DNA from 4 places in the Lysinibacillus sp. VIII_CA genome. Region 4 is predicted to be linked to each of the others. Evidence: riboswitches for the same ligand, from Rfam matches in the RefSeq annotation. Region 4 holds a riboswitch; each other region holds the start of a gene.

Region 1 (4,371 bases), on a different contig from region 4:
TCTTTATCGATAATTCGCATGGCTGATTCATGTGTTGTAATTTCTATGCGGTCAATATCAGCTAGGCGATTTTTTACTTCAGCATGCAAATGAACGGCACATTCTGCAGCCGTTTGAGCATGAAACTCTGCAGGATATGAAACTTTAAAGAGGACATTTTCCATAACATAAGATGCAAGTGGTCTCGCAAGCTTTAATTCTTGCTTATGAAAGAGCACATCTTGGAATCCCCAGCCTGGTGCAGATAATGCAGTTGCATAGCCCATTTCCCCTTTCACAGCCATCATTGCTAGTTGTACGGCCCTGCTTGTAGCATCGCCAGCAGCCCATGATTTTCTTGATCCCGTATTAGGAGCATGTCGATAGGTTCTTAAACTTGAATTATCAATCCAAGCATTTGATAAAGCATTGACAATCTCTTGATGAGTGCCCCCTAAAGCCTTTGTAACAACAGCTGTTGTCGCTATTTTGACAAATAAAACGTGATCTAAGCCAACACGATTTAAGCTATTTTCGAGTGCAAGTATTCCTTGTATTTCATGGGCTTGAATCATCATTTCTAAAACATCTTTCATTTGGAGAGGCTCTTGCCCTTCTGCAACTCGTACACGACTCAAATAATCAGCTACAGCTAAAATACCACCAAGATTATCAGAAGGATGCCCCCATTCTGCCGCCAACCATGTATCGTTATAATCCAACCAACGGATCATACAACCGATATTAAAGGCACCTTTAACTGGATCAAGGACATAGGATGTTCCTGGAATACGAGTACCATTTGGAACGACTGTACCTGGTACTACAGGACCTAGAAGTTTTGTACATTCAGGATATTGTAAAGCTAAAATGCCACAACCTAACGTATCCAATAAAACATATCGAGCCGTTTCGTAAGCTTCTTCGCTCGTAATCTTTGTGTTTAATACGTAATCCGCAATATCAATAAGAAGCTGGTCTGTCATCGTTTTTTCATTCGTTTTAATCATCTATATCTTCCTTTCAAGGTATGAATTTGATATACTGTATGCTGATGGGCATTGGTCAGAATGTCCATCAGCTCTATGGCGAGTTGTTAAAACTTGATTATACCGACAATTCTTCAAGGTTATGACGCTCGCCTATATAATGAACACGAGGTCTAAATAATCGATTATTGTCATGTTGTTCGATCACATGTGCACATAAACCGATCGTTCGAGAGCCAAAGAAAATAGGCGTATATAATTCAATTGGTAAGCCCAGCATGTAGTACACGGGCGCAGCATAATAATCTAAATTTGGATACAAGCCTTTTTCCTCCACCATCACTTTTTCACCGGCTTCGCACATGTGATATAAGCAGTCATCCCCTTGCTCCAAGCATAGTTTATACAAAGCTTCTTTCATGATCTGCGCTCTTGGGTCCATTTTTTTCATATAGACACGATGGCCAAAGCCCATTATTTTATCTTTATTTTTGAGCTTGTTTTTCAGCATCGCTTCAAAGCCCTCCACAGTCTTAGCTTCAAGCAGCATATACATGACTGCCTCGTTCGCCCCACCATGCAAATTTCCTTTCAATGATGCGACAGCACCAGTTAGAGCACCATACAGATCGGATTGTGTGGAGGCAATAACACGAGCAGCAAAGGTCGAATTCGGCATTTCATGTTCACTATATAAAACAAGTGATTGGTCAAAAATTCCCTCTTCTAATGGTGTTGGTTTTCTTCCAGTAATCATGTAATAAAAATTAGCACTATAAGAAAGCTGACTATCCGGTTCTACAACATCTTGACCATTTAATACACGGTAGCTATTCGCAACGATGTTGGGCATTCCACCTAAAAGTCGATATGCTCGTGTTACATTCATTTCAGTCGAACGATCATGGATGTGCTGATCATACCCTGCTAACGCTGAAATTCCAGTTCGAAGGCCGTCCATCGCATGTGTCCCATTTGGTAATAAGTTGAAAATTTGAAAAAGCTCTTGTGGAACGTGATAGTTTTCTTTCAATTTATCCTGTACGTCAGCTTGTTGCTCAGTAGTTGGTAGGTTTCCGTGCAATAATAAATGGACAATATCTAAATAGGCGTATCGCTGAGATAGTTCAATCAAATCATAGCCACGTATAACAATTTGACTGCCTACTACGTCTAAGAAAGACAGTTTTGTTTCCGCAGCAATAACTCCATCAAGACCTGGTGAATACGTTAACTCCATAGATTACAACCCCTTTGTTTAATCATTCTTGTAAGCGTTACCATTCAAACTCGAAAGAACAACAAAAAAACAACTTCTATCCTTTAGAAGTTGTTAATCTACAAAAGTATGACAGAACAAAAAACAGTGAACTTACATCCATTCACAATCATCATACAGTAGCTAACACCTCCCTATCCTCGTAGGTCAATTGATGCTTATTTAGTGGCAGGTCTCCTGACTTATCATCAACATTCCTATAACACCTTCCCGTCTTGAAGAACAAAACAGTGGTCTCGTTATGGAACTCCTACATACAGTTGCGGGACAGTGTTGGACTCACACCAACTTCCCTTTTAATCAAATGGAATCAAACCCATTTGAACCACCAAAATTTAGCATATTCAATTTGTCTTTTTACCTTAACATAGAGGTTTCCAAACAATCAATATAGGTAAAATTCAGAAAAGACTGATTATAAAAAGCTATTTTTCATTTTTGACGAACTATTCTGCATATTTAAGCATTATTTCGCTCAAAAAAAGATTGTTAATCAATCCCAATGGAGCTATATTTATGAAGCCTGCTTTAAAAAAGCGATTTGTTTTGCATTACGATGAAACGAGGAGTGACGGGATGGGCTATATAACTGAATTAAGAAAGCTTATCGGTAATAGACCAATTATAAGCGTTGGTTCGACAGTTCTTGTTGTTAATGATGATAAGAAAATACTCTTTCAACATCGTTCAGATACGTTGGATTGGGGATTACCTGGCGGTTCAATGGAAATAAACGAAACATTAGAGCAGGTTGCTGCTCGTGAACTTTATGAGGAAACTGGTCTCGTGGCTAAAGAGTTTGAGTTTATCGGTGTTTTTTCAGGACCTGATTATTACTACTGTTATCCGAATGGCGATGAAATCTATACAGTCATTCACCTTTATAGAGCTAAACATGTAAGGGGTGTATTGGAAATGAAGGATGGTGAGAGCTTAAGCCTCACTTATTTCAGTAAGGAAGAACTTCCGAATAATATGGAACAGAGGACGGTCGCTCTCTTAAACAACCTAGAGGGCAAAATATGGGGGTTCGAAAGCTCCTTTACGAAGCTTTCCAAATAACAATGTAAGAATTTTAATAAGGACTTTCTTCGCAAAGACATTTCAGATCATTCCAAACTAGTATTCTTGTGAATTCTTTCGCGAGGGTGACTGGGCAAAATCGCGTTGTATAGCTCAAGTGATGCGGAATGCTTAAATGGTTCACCTTTCATGATTTCCTCTACTAGCTGACCATTTTGCATGACGAGGATGCGATCTGAAATAAAGCGTGTAGCCTGTAAGTCATGAGAAATGAAAATGTATGCAAGTTGCAAATCCTTTTGTAGTGTCTGTAGTAATTGAATGATTTGTTTTCGCAAAATCATATCTAAACTACTAATGGCTTCATCTAAAACAATTAATTTTGGATGTAAGGCAAGCGCTCTTGCAATGTTTACCCGCTGTTGTTGCCCACCGCTAAGCTGGGAAGGATGCTTTTCGGCAATAGATTTTTCTAACTCTACATGATTAAGTAATTCCTTTACCTTATAGTGTCTCTCAGCTGAGCTATAATGCTCGAAATTTAGGTACGGTTCCTCTAAAATTTGAAAAATAGTGTGCTTTGGATTTAATGAATGATAGCTATTTTGAAAGACTGCTTGTAAATCTCTCCGTATCATTTTTTTCTGTTGGCTAGTGGCATCATAAAGATTAACCCCTTGAAATAGAACCTCACCGGCTGTTGGCCTTTCCATTCCTAATATAATTCGGCCCAATGTGCTTTTTCCTGAGCCACTTTGTCCAACAATCCCTAAGCATTCCCCCTCCTGAAGTGAAAATGATACTTTCTGTAATACAGGAGCATCCTGTCTTCGCTTGAATATGAACGGTCTATGTGCATAGTTCTTCTCAATATTTCTCACTTCTAGTAGCTTCAATTTTTTCACCTCTAAAACATCATTCGGGATTGTAATAGTTTCTTTGTATAAGGATGCTGTGGTGCATCAAAAAAATCATAGACATTTGCTTGTTCAATTAGTTCCCCTTTATACATCACGGCTACATCATCAGCTAGTTCAGCAATAACGCCTAAATCATGCGTCACAAGAAGTATGGCTGCCTGTGTTTCCAGGCGAATCCGAT
Region 2 (4,371 bases), on a different contig from region 4:
CCCAACAAAGATTTACCGTTTATTTTTGAGCGCTTTTACCGTGTAGAAAAATCTAGAAGTCGTGCTTTAGGTGGCTCTGGATTAGGTCTTGCAATTGTTAAGGAACTCGTACAGGCCCATGGGGGAGAAGTGACGGTTAAAAGTGAACTAAATAAAGGGACTGTTTTTGAATTATCGTTTAAAGGAGTAGGAGCGGATGAAAACCATTTTATGCATAGACGATGAACCAAGAATGTTAGATTTATTGACTCTTTATTTAGAGCCCGTGTTTCATTGTAGAGCCATGTCGTCCATTCATGATGCGCTCATATATCTAGAGGAAGAGCATGTTGATTTAGTTCTTTTGGATATTATGATGCCAGAGATGGATGGATTTCAAGTGTGCCAAGAAATCAGGAAGTTTTGGCATGTACCTATCATCATGCTTACGGCAAAAGGAGAGCACTCGGATATTGTAAAAGGATTAAACATTGGGGCAGATGATTATATATTAAAACCTTTCGATGAGGAAGAGCTATTAGCACGTATACATGCTGTATTAAGGAGAACCAAAGTAGAAAACAAAGTCGTTGTCTTTGAGGGGTTACGCTTAGATAAAGAATCCTTTGAATTATATTTTCAACAAGAAGCCATCCCATTAACACCAAAAGAATTTTCCATGATGTCCTTATTTCTAGATTATCAAAATAAAGTATTTTCAAGGGAACATCTTATTAATACAGTTTGGGGATATCATGTATCCATTGAGGATCGCACTATCGATTCCCATGTCCGAAATTTACGTGAAAAATTAAGAAAAAGCGGTTTTCCTGCTGATGATTATTTGCAAACTGTTTGGGGAATCGGCTATAAATGGCATAAGTTTGCGGATCGAAAGCCTTGAGAACATAAAAACTAGAAAACAACCTCTGCCAAATCTATTGGGAGAGGTTGTTCGGATTATTGCGCTGTTAACTCATCTTCTGTTACCCATTTATGATTTTTCACTGTTTCACCATTCGTCGTAGAAATATAATCAACCATATAAACAGTGGTTGGTACAGCTTCTTCAATTCGGACAGTCGCGTTTTTCATTCCTGCCATATGAGTAGCAGTCGTTTTTACCTCTGTGTCAGAGGATAGAGGCGCTTCTCCTACATCAATTAATTCCTCATGGATAATCCATTTATGATTCTCTACACGTTCGCCACCAGATGTTGGATTATAAGAAATAATATAGGCTGTAGTTTTATAGGCACCAACAATTGTCGCTTCAGCACCTTTCATCCCTTCCATATGCCCATCTTTAATCAAAGCGGTACTTCCTACCGGAAATGTTGGATCTTCAGCCTTTTTTAATGTAGCTGGTACTTCTGCTGAGCTAGAATGGTTCATCGTGGAGTGATCCATTTCTGTTTGTTGCTCCGACTCTGGAGTATTATTTGAAGTTGATGAAGGCTCCGTTTTATCTTCAGAACAAGCTGATAAAGTTAGTAAAACAACTGCTAATAATAGTCCACCTGACCACCTTCGTTTGAATGTCATATGAGATTCTCCTTTCTATTTGCCCTTACTGTAACAAACAAATATGCAGAAAGGATGAACATTAACGATTACAAAAAACTTCTTTAGTCCATTAACTTAAGAAGTGGGTGTAAGCGTTATTGAATGGGTAAGATTTTCAATGTTTTTTGCAGTCGGTACGCTAAAAAACCAGCGAAAATAGCTAAAATAATATCTTTTGGAAGTGGGGGGATCATCCAGAGCCAAGCTAATCTATAGGAAAAACCCTCTGGCGCACTGGCCCATAGTTTGTATGCAATAAACAGCCAGTTGGTACCTATTAAATAATTGAGAGCAGTTGCCAAAAATGCCGCTAGAATATAGCTTTTTCTCGTACCACTTCGTTCTACCATTAATCCAGCCATATACGCTGCTAAAATAAAGGTAATAATGAATCCAAATGTGGGGCTTAATAGTTGACTAAAGCCTCCACCAAAGCGAGCAAAGACAGGGGCTCCTGCTAATCCAATGCACATATAAACTGTGCAGGCAAGCGCTCCCTTTCTACTACCCAAAATAAGTCCTGCTAAAATGGCAAAAAGGGTTTGGAGAGTAATCGGTACTCCTCCCACTGTCATAAAGGGTACAAAGGAAGTTATATTGGCGCCGATCATCATAAGGGTAGAAAATAATCCAATATATGCCATATCTACAGTTCTTAATTTTTGATGACTTTGATTTGTTGCTGTTGTCATGATTTCACCTCTTATTTCAGAGTACTTACCGATAGTGTAAAAAACTAAGTTTTTTGTGTCAACTTAATTTTTGTTCATTGTTAACTCAAGTATGCTGGAAATTCCTTGTAGACTAAGTATCTATAAAAATGTATGATAGAATCGTCATAATTTTATAACTTCACATACTATTGGTGTGACATTTGAAACAATGTCGCTTAAAAGGGAAATCGGTGGAAGTCCGATGCTGTCCCGCAACTGTAACGAGGAGTCCTATCATGTTTATTTGCCACTATTAAAATGGGAAGGCTAATTATAGGATGATGAATCGAAGCCAGGAGACCTGCCAATAAGTAATACCTGTAATGCCCACGAGGATGCAAGCAATTACGGACAATAGCTGGATTTTCTGACTTTGTTTATTCGAGGGTATTTTTGTGCATATTTTGCACGAAATGCCCTTTTTTTATTGAGTGCTAACTGAAGTAAGAGGATCTGGCCAAAATCATGCGAAAGTATATTTAATTGCTTCATTCATCATCTTAGTAGGAGTTTAATGAATGAATAAAAAATTTATGTTATTTTCTTTAGTGCTTCTTTTAGTATTAATCGTATCCATGACATTTGCTGTGATGGTAGGATCTGTTTCTGTGACGCCATTATATGTATGGAAAGTAATTCTTTCAAAATTACCCTTTATACAACAAACAATAGAGCAGGATTGGAGTCGCTCACAGGAAATTATTATATGGCAAATAAGAGTACCCCGTGTCATCCTTGCGGCTATTGTTGGAGCGGGTTTAGCCATTGCAGGGGCAGCAATTCAGGCACTTGTAAGAAATTCCATTGCAGACCCGTACATATTAGGAATTTCTTCAGGAGCAGCAGTTGGAGCAACTTCAGTAATTATTTTAGGTGCTTTTTCATTTTTAGGTATTTACGCACTTTCTGTATCAGCTTTTATAGGGTCTTTGCTTGCGATTGGGTTAGTGTTTTTCTTATCGCGCGTAGGTGGCAGGGTCTCGATTTTTCGCTTACTATTGGCAGGAATGGCAGTTTCCTTTATATTAACAGCCATTTCTAATTTTATATTAATGATGTCAAAGCAAGAGGGTGCATTAAAGGCCGTTATGTTTTGGATGTTAGGAAGCTTAGCTGGAGCTAAATGGAGTAATATTATTATTCCAGCTTCCATCTTTTTCATAGTGTTTGCCCTTTTATGGCTATTTTATCGAAATTTAAATTTGCTATTACTTGGGGAAGAGGCTGCTGTAACATTAGGAGTCAATCTTCAACAATTTCGCATACAGCTCATATTACTTGTCTCTCTTTTAACGGGGGTACTTGTAGCAGTCAGTGGTTCTATCGGATTTGTGGGATTAATTATTCCGCATATAGTACGGTTAATTGTCGGTTCTAACTATAAATATGTAATACCGGTCAGTGCTTTATTAGGAGGGATATTCTTAGTCTGGGCAGATGCTTTAGCTCGCATTATAATTGCCCCACAGGAGATGCCAATCGGTATTATTACAGCTTTCTGTGGGGGACCATTTTTCATTTGGTTGCTCCGTCGTAACAATTATTCTTTCGGTGAAGGAGATTAAGTTCTATGACATTAGAAGCAAAACAAGTATCATTCTCCATTTACGATCAGCAAATACTTCACGAGGTAAGTGTAAAAATAAAGAAAAAGCAATTTGTCGGGTTAATCGGCCCTAATGGTAGTGGGAAGTCGACCTTGCTTAAAAATATGTATCGTCTCCTAAAGCCGGAAAGTGGGACAGTCTTGTTAAATGAACAAGATATTTTAAAGCAATCTAGTAAAGCCATTGCTAAAAATTTAGCCGTTGTGAGTCAAGAAACACCTGTATTATTTGACTTTACTGTTCACGATTTAGTCAGTATGGGAAGGACTCCACATAAAAAGCTTTTAGAGCTTGATCAGGAACAGGATTTTCAAATTGTTAAAAATGCTCTCAAGCAAACGGGTATATTGCATCTCGCGAAACGAAGCTTTAGCTCACTTTCCGGTGGGGAAAAGAAGCGTGTCATGGTGGCAAGAGCACTTGCTCAGCAAGCACACGTACTTATATTAGATGAACCAACAAATCATTTAGATATTCAACATCAACTTCAGTTGATGGACTTAATT
Region 3 (4,371 bases), on a different contig from region 4:
ATCAATGATTTTATCGATGAAGGACTTGCCATAAATCCGAATTTAAATTTCATAGTGGCAGGGGACATGAATGACTTTGAGTTCACACCAGCACTTGAAACATTGAAAGGAGATGTTTTAACGAATATGATAGATAAAGCCCCAGAGCAAGATCGTTTTACGTACTTCTTCCAAGGGAACAATCAAGTGTTGGATCATATTTTAGTTTCGAATCATCTTGCGGATGTTACGGAAATTGACCTAATTCATATGAATGCGAACTTTACAGAGGCACAAGGCAGAGCATCGGATCATGACCCTGTATTAGTTCAAATTGATTTGCAAGCAGGAAAAGAAGAAATACCAACACCAATAGTACCTGAAAATGTATATAGCTTTAATCACTACAAGACTGGTAAATTAATAGTGAATCGTCCAAGCATTTCATTAACGTTAGGGGAAAATACCATTATTAAAAATGGCATTGCAGTATTTAGCCAATATGCCGAATTCCATGGCGAAGGATTTGCAAACAAAACTGTAGTGATCAGTCCTAAAAAAGGCAATGCGATTATTGACTTTAAAGGTACGAAAATTGGTTCCATTATTATTGAAGGAAAAAATGTAAAAGAAATCCGTAATTTACCTGCTGGATCGACCATAACGTATACAAAAGGGGCATCGGCAGAGGAAATTGAATTTAAGTAATGATACTTGCAGGAACAATGTAAAGCATATGCTAATCATACTTTATTTTGATAATTAAACAGTACGGACAGTATTCATGAAGTACAGTAAAAAAATTAGCCATTCCAAACTTTTGGAGTGGCTTTTACTTTTACCTCATTCATAACTAGCCTATAGTAGATTCATTTCTGTGGACAAGAATTCTTTCAACGGCAGATATTTGATGGTCCTATGTATTTTAAATATGAAAACGAAAAAATTGACGAAAAAAAACTAAATAGATATTATAGATATGTTAAGTCTTTAATAGGGCGGTAAGACCCGACAAACTAAACGTTATTTTATGCTACGTAATCCTTAATGAGGTAGTTAAACATTAAGGGTTTAATGACTCATAATTGAAAAGGTATATAACTTTTGCGGTGTCTTTTGCCTTAATTACAGATATTAAAGGTCTATAATATATTTTGATGTGGAGGAAAAAAGGATGAATAAATACGATTGTGTAATTATAGGTGGTGGCCCTGCTGGTTTAAGTGCTGCCTTAACATTGGGAAGGGCGCGCAGAAAGATTGCTATATTTGATAATGGAACTAATCGAAATCGTGTAACTCAAGAGTCGCATGGTTTTTTAACAAGAGATGGGATAAAGCCACAAGAATTTAAGAATATAGCTAGTAAAGAAATAAAATCTTACCCATCTATATCTATGTTAGATCAAACAATTATCGAGATAACTAAAGATGATAAAAGCGGTTTATTTCTTGTCAAAACTTCGGAAAATAAATCATATATGTCTGCAAAAGTATTGTTAGCTACTGGAATACAAGAGGAGTTTCCCCTCCCGCAAATCAGACAATATTATGGTAAAAGCTTGTTTAGCTGTCCTTATTGCGATGGTTGGGAGCTGAGAGACAAGCCATTGGCTATCATAGCAGAAAAAGAGGAGCATATTAAACATATGACCAAATTGGTTTTTAATTGGTCACAGGATTTAATCGTTTTTACGAATGGTCATCAACTTTCCGATAACGTTCAAAGTGAATTTGAACGTAAAAAAATTAAACTGTATACAGAATGTGTAAAAAACTTGCATGGGGAAGATAGTAACTTAATTAGTATTGAATTAGAAACAGGTGAACATATTTTAAGAAGTGGTGGATTTGTCGTACCTAATTTTTATCGTCCAAATAAATTTGCTAAACAGCTAAATTGCCAAGTTGATGAAAATGGGACAATTATTACTGATGGTACTGGACGAACAACAGCGGCTGGAATATATGTTGCAGGTGAAACGGAAAAGGGGGGTGCCTCTTCTTTAATGATCGCTGCTGCGGAAGGTTTTAAGACAGCCTCTAGTATAAATTTGGATATAACAATAGATAGGTTTTAAGTAAAAGGTTAGCTGATGAGTATAGAAAATTCATCAGCTATTTTTGTAAATAAAGGATAAAGTTAATATACCTAGTTGAGCGGACAGAGAAAGAACTTGGATATGTTATACTATGAATACAGAATAACTGGCTAAAGGTACCTGATTATTATGAATAGTTGCAAAGGGACAAGTACAACGAAAAATCTGCAAAGATAGGATATATTGAGTATGATGAATGATTTACATCTTTCTCAAAGTGGGTTGACGATTATGTAGTTTTAGTCATAATTGCATCTTTACTATTATGGAAAGATGCCTTTTTTATGAATAAAATTTCAATTGGGCCTCCGTTATTAGGTAAATAAATGATCAGCATGTATCTTCCTATTTTTTTTATAGTTATATTTTTATATGATTATGTTTTAGCTCTTTCGTTTAAGGTTATGTGAGAAAATATGAATAGTCTCAAATTGATGAACTTTTATTTCGCGATTTACTTTTTATATAAAGGATGGTACACTTAAAACTATTGAAAAACAATATATTGTGTTCGTTTTGTATAGGTACTACTATATGTAGTTTAATAGGGAAGTTCGGTACTATTCCGACGCTGTCCCCGCAACTGTAAAGCTGACGATGATTGTAACCACTGTGCATTCGCATGGGAAGGAAATCAGAGATTGAAGCAAAGCCAGGAGACCTGCCTTTATAAAACAAATTTATCATTTCTTCGGGGATTAAGAGATGGGAACGTCAGTATTTTTAGTATGTTAACGTTTCCATGTAAGCTATCTCTTTAGAAGAGGTAGCTTTTTTATTTTATGAAAAGAGGGATTACTATGAAACTTTATACGAAAACAATCTGTCCAAAATGCCTTTGGGTAAAATCCGAATTACAACGAGCAGGACTTGAAGCAGAAATTGTTAATATTGATCACGATGAACAAGCTAAACAAACAATTATTGATGCAGGTTTTTTAAGTGTGCCTGTTTTAGAGGTGGATGAAACATTTATAGGGGATGTTCAGGAAATTGTTTCTCGTATTGAGATGATTACACTATGATCGTTTACGCTAGTCGTACAGGAAATGTCCGCAATGTAGTATCTAAACTAAGGGCAGAATCTATTGAACTCTCAGAGGAATTAAGCTTGAATAAGCCTTATCTTTTAATTACATACACAGATGGTTTAGGCGACATTCCAGCAAAAGTGCAACGTTTCTTAGATAAAAACAGAGATTTTTGTAAAGGAGTAGTTGCTAGTGGCAACAGTAACTTTGGACATCATGTATTTGGCGCAGCAGGAGAGAAAATTGCTACTACCTATCATGTACCATTAGTGAGGAAATTAGATTTGCGCGGCAATCAAACAGATTATGAAGCTATACAAACGTTTTATGAAACGAGGGTAATGGGATGAAAACTTATTTAAAGCTTAATAATGACGTACTGAATCGTTATAGTACAACGGGGCTACTAGAGTTAGAAAAGGATCGTGAGGCTACGCGCCGCTACTTTTTAGAATATGTCAACGTACGTTTACGTTACTTTATAGATATAGAGGAAAAAATCCGCTATTTAGTTGATGAAGGCTACTACGAAAAAGCTTTTATCGACATGTACGAGATGGATTTTATTAAAAAGTTGTACAAAAAAGCGTATGATTATAATTTCCGTTTCCCATCATTTATGAGTGCTAGCAAATTTTATGACAGCTACGCTATGAAAAGTCGTGATGGAGAAGAAATCTTAGAAAAATATGAGGACCGGATTGTCATTATTGCCTTGTACTTGGCACAGGGGAACACGGTACTAGCAGAACGTTCTGTAGAAGCGATGATGGAAGCCTATCAACCTGCAACGCCTACTGCATTAAATAGTGGGAAGAAAGCTCGTGGCGAATTAGTAAGTTGCTTTAAATTATCCATGGATGACTCCATGAATAGCATCGCTGAAAATATTGGTTATTGTTTAGAGCTATCACGTCTAGGTGGAGGGGTCGGGGTCAACTTAACGGATTTACGTCCTTTAGGTGATCCAATTAAAGAAATACTAAATCGTGCAAGTGGTGTGATTCCAGTGGCGAAACTATTAGAAAATTCTTTTAGTTATTCTAATCAGCTTGGTCAGCGTAATGGCTCAGGAGTTGTTTACCTTAATATTTTCCATGCAGATATAGAGAATTTTATTTCATCAAAAAAACCAAATGCTGATGATAAAATTCGCCTCGCAACACTATCAACAGGTATTATTATACCAAGTATTTTCTTCGAACTGATGAAGCGTGATAAAGATATAGTGTTATTTAGTCCATATGATATTTTTAAAGT
Region 4 (4,371 bases):
TGCTAAACGGCTACCATGGCCAACAAATAATATAGCTTTCATCTCTTTTCTCCTCACTAGTCGCCGCACGGAGCTGGCTCTATTTTTATTTTGGAAGACATATCTTGATACGTAAAATGCAATATCTTTTTCACACGCTTGAAGTATTTAAATAAGCGTTCGTTTGGATGCGCATTGGCTTTATATTCTTCAATAATAGCTGTAATTAAAGGAATCAATTGTTCAGGCTCCAAGCCTTCTACAACAGGCTGTGCTGCATGAGCCGTACGTCCGACTGGTTTCGCTCCAATAAAGACATCAAATTTACTTTTACGATAGACAATCCCAATATCGTCAAATACTGCTCGATAACAAGCCATCCCACAGCCATTAAAGCCAATATTTAATGTTTTCGGTAAAGACAGACCACCAAGCTTTTCTTGAATTTCCTCCGCATATGGTATGGAATCTGCTTTTTCACCGTAGCAAAAATCGCAAGCCTTCAACGACAATACATCACCAATTGGTGCTAATAAAAAGCCTACTTGCTGTAATTTTTCAGTGATGCGTTCAGGCGTAGTTGTAGGTATTTTTAAATGGATTTGATGATCTGGTGTGTATTCCATCGATCCATCTTCGCCTACGACCTCTGCTAACGTCATCATTTGCTGTGGTGTAAAAAATTTATTGGCCACTCCAGGGCTCACTGCTAATTCAAAAATGGATTCTATTTTTTGTTGTACAAGCTTTGGAGTAACCTTGATAGCATTTGTTCCCTTTACCATTGCAAGTGCCGCTGTAGCCATTTCAAGTGCCGTTTTTTTCGGCTTTGGCATAACGGCTACACTGGGTTTATTCATTCGCCCTGCATTGGGGTCTGCCGCAAAGTCATTGCGTGCTGTTCCTGTCTCTTGATTCATCGCCCATGGCTCATTTTCTTCCCGTAAACGTTGATGTGGACGTAATGGCTGCTTTTCCTCGCCAAGTGTATATTTACGTTGGTAGCCACGTGGCGTAATCATTTTATTATCATAGAAAAACGTAGATGAGTTTCCGATAATGACGGTTGTCAGCATACCGATATCATGTTCCAACATGTCTGCCAATGTGGTCATCGTCACTTCTTGACGTTCTCGATAGGCACTTTTCACAAGCCCTACTGGAGTGTCAGGTGAACGATATTCTAAAAGAATTCGCTGTGCTTCGACAATTTGTCTTGTACGGCGACCGCTTTTAGGATTGTATAGAGCAATGACAAAATCGGCCATTGCTGCAGCTTCCACACGCTTCGCAATTAAATTCCACGGAGTGAGGTGGTCACTTAAACTAATGGTACAAGCATCATGCATAATCGGTGCACCAAGTAAACTAGCACATGAATTGATAGCTGAAATACCCGGGACAATCTCGACTTCAATACCAGTTGCCTCTGTCCAGCCTAGCTCAATTAAAACTTCATACACTAATCCCGCCATACCATAAACGCCCGCATCTCCACTCGAAATGACCGAAACTATACTTCCTGCCTCTGCTTGACGAACTGCCTCCTGAGCACGGGACACTTCTTCTGTCATGCCTGTACTGACAATAGATTTTGCACTCACTAAATCTTGAATCAGCTCAACATAGGTTTTATAGCCTATGATCATATCACTTTGTTGTAAAGCCTCTACTGCACGTGTCGTAATATGCTTAAAGTCTCCAGGTCCAAAGCCTACTACGAAAATTTTCCCTTTTTGCGCCATGTTTTTACCCCTCTTTCACCTTTTCAATCCCTTTAATGGCTGTCGTTTGCGCTGTTCGCTGCAATGTCCCTTCCCGAAGTGTATAAACATGATCGTTATGTAAGGATTCATGATGCAAATCCTGTACAAGTGTTCTAGCATGCTCCGTTGATGGTACACGGTACCAATTCCCCTGGGGGTAAGCAATAACCACACAAGCATCCTTACATCGTCCATTACAGCGTGTTCTTGTCGTATGTATTTCTTTATCTAGTGCGTTTCGCTGTATTTCGTCCCGTATAGCTTGGGTAATTTCTTCTCCATCCTTGTTCATACAGCTACTGCCATTGCAAATAAAGAGATGTGTTTTCATCCCCTCTAAATTCCACGTTGTCATTTTATGTCTCCCCTCTTTTGCTTTTGGAAAAAGAAAAACCTTTACTCTCCCGAAGAGTAAAGGTTTGTAGAAGCCAAATAAAAACGAATAGACTGAAAGACAGATCCTCGCTTTTGCTTCAACTTCTCCCTCCGAAAAGTTTGCATGCACAATCTGATAAGCAGGTTTCCTGACTTAAGCTTCATTTTACTGTCGCACCTTCCCTAGTTTGCACAGGTGGCATTGCGATTTCATCAGCTATTACAGTAGCGGGGGCTGTATTGGACTTTCACCAATTTCCCTATTATCTCGAGTTTTTCGAGCACTTATCGACGTTTTATATGAAATTTTTAATTGTATATTTAATAGAAAACTGTCTTAATCATATCTTATTATTTTAAAATTTCAATATTTCTTTAAAAATTCATGACAAATTTATCAATTTTATCAGAGAGTTTTTGGTTATTTAAAATTGGTGTTGTTCCCTTTTATTCTCAAAATCCTCAGTAATCAGAATTTTCGACATTGATAGTCTATTTCAAAATTTTTATAAAAAAGTATAGCATATTTATGGAAATTCGTGGTACACTTTGTCGTGAAATCTCACAACTTACTATTTTTGGTGTAAAATGCTCGTCATTTTACTTAAAAGGGAAGCCGGTTCAAGTCCGGCGCGGTCCCGCCACTGTAATAGGGAGCTTTATAGAAAATGTCACTGTCCAATGGATGGGAAGACCTATAAAGTGTTGAACTAGAGCCAGGAGACCTGCCGAAAATATGTGATCGTTTCATCCTACGAGGATAGGTGTGCGGCTTAGCAGATGAGAATGTTATTTGCTTTTTTAGCTATGCACTTTTCCAACAACGGAAAAGTGCTTTTTTTATTACGCACGCTACATTCTAAAAATCTATTTATAGTTTGGAGGAAGAAAATTGAAGCTGTCTTGGTGGAAACTTAGTTATTTTGTATTGGCTTTTTTAATGGTGCCAAAACGTGCCTTCGCCATGCATATCATGGAAGGTTTTTTACCAATCGAATGGGCTATTTTTTGGTGGGTAATCTCCGTCCCATTTATTATTTTAGGATTGCGCTCTATTCGTAAAACAATCGAAGAAAACCCAGAAACAAAAATGATTCTGGGACTGTCTGGTGCGTTTGCCTTTGTTCTATCAGCCTTAAAAATCCCTTCAGTTACAGGGAGCTGTTCACATCCAACAGGGGTAGGTCTCGGAACAGTCTTATTTGGACCGTTAGCGATGAGTGTCATCGGGACAATTGTTTTATTATTTCAATCTTTACTTTTAGCACATGGTGGAATCACAACATTAGGGGCTAATGCATTTTCGATGGCTATCGTAGGTCCGTTTATCGTCTACTTTGTATTTAAAGGGGCGCAAAAAATGGGGTTATCGTTTTCATTAGCTATTTTCTTTGCGGCTATGCTTGGGGATTTAGGTACATATGTGGTGACTTCTATTCAATTAGCACTTGCTTTCCCATCTGAAGTCGGTGGCTTTATGGCTTCATTTACAAAGTTCGCAAGTATTTTTGCCTTAACACAAATCCCGTTAGCTGTGAGTGAAGGGATATTAACAGTTATTGTCATGAACTTCTTGAAAAAATATAATATTAGCGAATTAAAGTCTTTACGTGTTTTCTCTACAAAGGAGGCGCACTAATATGAAACGAAATTTATTACTATTAGCGATTGTAGTGCTATTGGCCATTATCCCGCTCTTCGTCCAAAAGGGAGCAGAATTTGGCGGAGCTGATGGTGAAGCCGAAGCTGCCATTGGAGAGATTAATGCAGAGTATGAGCCATGGTTTGATAGTTTATGGGAACCGCCCAGTGGTGAAATTGAAAGCTTATTATTCGTGCTACAAGCAGCTATTGGTGCTGGTTTTATCGGCTACTTTATCGGCTATATGCGTGGCAAGCATAAAGAAGGTTAAGAATGATGTTACTCATTGATAAGTATGCGTATCTCAATAAGCTAGCGTACGTTCATCCTCTAGAAAAAATGATATTTTCATTAGGACTACTTTTATTCACGCTTATTATGAGAGAGGAACGACTTTCACTCATTACATTTTTTGTAATGAGTGCTTTTATCATTTGGGGTGCGAAAATCCCACTAAAATACTATGCGAAGCTATTATTACTACCAGGATTTTTCTTATTCACAAGTCTCATCTCCATCCTAATTTCGATAGCGCCAGCAACGCATGTATTACCAGCCCATATGGGATCATTTACGTATATGAGCTGGACAATTTTTATTGGGAGAGCC

The links. Region 4 has a riboswitch for cobalamin ahead of ACP3VS_RS05950 ((2Fe-2S) ferredoxin domain-containing protein). Riboswitches for the same ligand answer to the same signal wherever they lie in the genome.
Region 1: it holds a riboswitch for cobalamin, as region 4 does, so the genes downstream of both, mmgD (citrate synthase) here and ACP3VS_RS05950 ((2Fe-2S) ferredoxin domain-containing protein) in region 4, are expected to answer to the same signal.
Region 2: it holds a riboswitch for cobalamin, as region 4 does, so the genes downstream of both, ACP3VS_RS17975 (FecCD family ABC transporter permease) here and ACP3VS_RS05950 ((2Fe-2S) ferredoxin domain-containing protein) in region 4, are expected to answer to the same signal.
Region 3: it holds a riboswitch for cobalamin, as region 4 does, so the genes downstream of both, ACP3VS_RS16160 (glutaredoxin family protein) here and ACP3VS_RS05950 ((2Fe-2S) ferredoxin domain-containing protein) in region 4, are expected to answer to the same signal.

What each region holds. Positions count from the first base shown of each region.
Region 1 covers NZ_JBNFXM010000006.1:111,386-115,756, reverse strand. The annotation lists gene ACP3VS_RS10785 (bifunctional 2-methylcitrate dehydratase/aconitate hydratase) at 1-989, opposite strand, end outside; gene mmgD (citrate synthase) at 1,087-2,208, opposite strand; cobalamin riboswitch at 2,398-2,592, opposite strand; gene ACP3VS_RS10775 (NUDIX hydrolase) at 2,824-3,309, shown strand; gene ACP3VS_RS10770 (ABC transporter ATP-binding protein) at 3,357-4,175, opposite strand; gene ACP3VS_RS10765 (ABC transporter ATP-binding protein) at 4,178-4,371, opposite strand, start outside.
Region 2 covers NZ_JBNFXM010000016.1:43,329-47,699, reverse strand. The annotation lists gene ACP3VS_RS17995 (ATP-binding protein) at 1-225, shown strand, start outside; gene ACP3VS_RS17990 (response regulator transcription factor) at 197-883, shown strand; gene ACP3VS_RS17985 (YdhK family protein) at 940-1,524, opposite strand; gene ACP3VS_RS17980 (biotin transporter BioY) at 1,641-2,237, opposite strand; cobalamin riboswitch at 2,392-2,581, shown strand; gene ACP3VS_RS17975 (FecCD family ABC transporter permease) at 2,777-3,823, shown strand; gene ACP3VS_RS17970 (ABC transporter ATP-binding protein) at 3,829-4,371, shown strand, end outside.
Region 3 covers NZ_JBNFXM010000012.1:86,487-90,857, reverse strand. The annotation lists gene ACP3VS_RS16170 (chitobiase/beta-hexosaminidase C-terminal domain-containing protein) at 1-687, shown strand, start outside; gene ACP3VS_RS16165 (NAD(P)/FAD-dependent oxidoreductase) at 1,154-2,059, shown strand; cobalamin riboswitch at 2,586-2,763, shown strand; gene ACP3VS_RS16160 (glutaredoxin family protein) at 2,881-3,105, shown strand; gene nrdI (class Ib ribonucleoside-diphosphate reductase assembly flavoprotein NrdI) at 3,102-3,461, shown strand; gene nrdE (class 1b ribonucleoside-diphosphate reductase subunit alpha) at 3,458-4,371, shown strand, end outside.
Region 4 covers NZ_JBNFXM010000003.1:111,179-115,549, reverse strand. The annotation lists gene ACP3VS_RS05960 (sirohydrochlorin chelatase) at 1-42, opposite strand, end outside; gene cobJ (precorrin-3B C(17)-methyltransferase) at 57-1,724, opposite strand; gene ACP3VS_RS05950 ((2Fe-2S) ferredoxin domain-containing protein) at 1,729-2,100, opposite strand; cobalamin riboswitch at 2,243-2,424, opposite strand; cobalamin riboswitch at 2,683-2,867, shown strand; gene ACP3VS_RS05945 (energy-coupling factor ABC transporter permease) at 3,013-3,759, shown strand; gene ACP3VS_RS05940 (energy-coupling factor ABC transporter substrate-binding protein) at 3,761-4,033, shown strand; gene cbiQ (cobalt ECF transporter T component CbiQ) at 4,036-4,371, shown strand, end outside.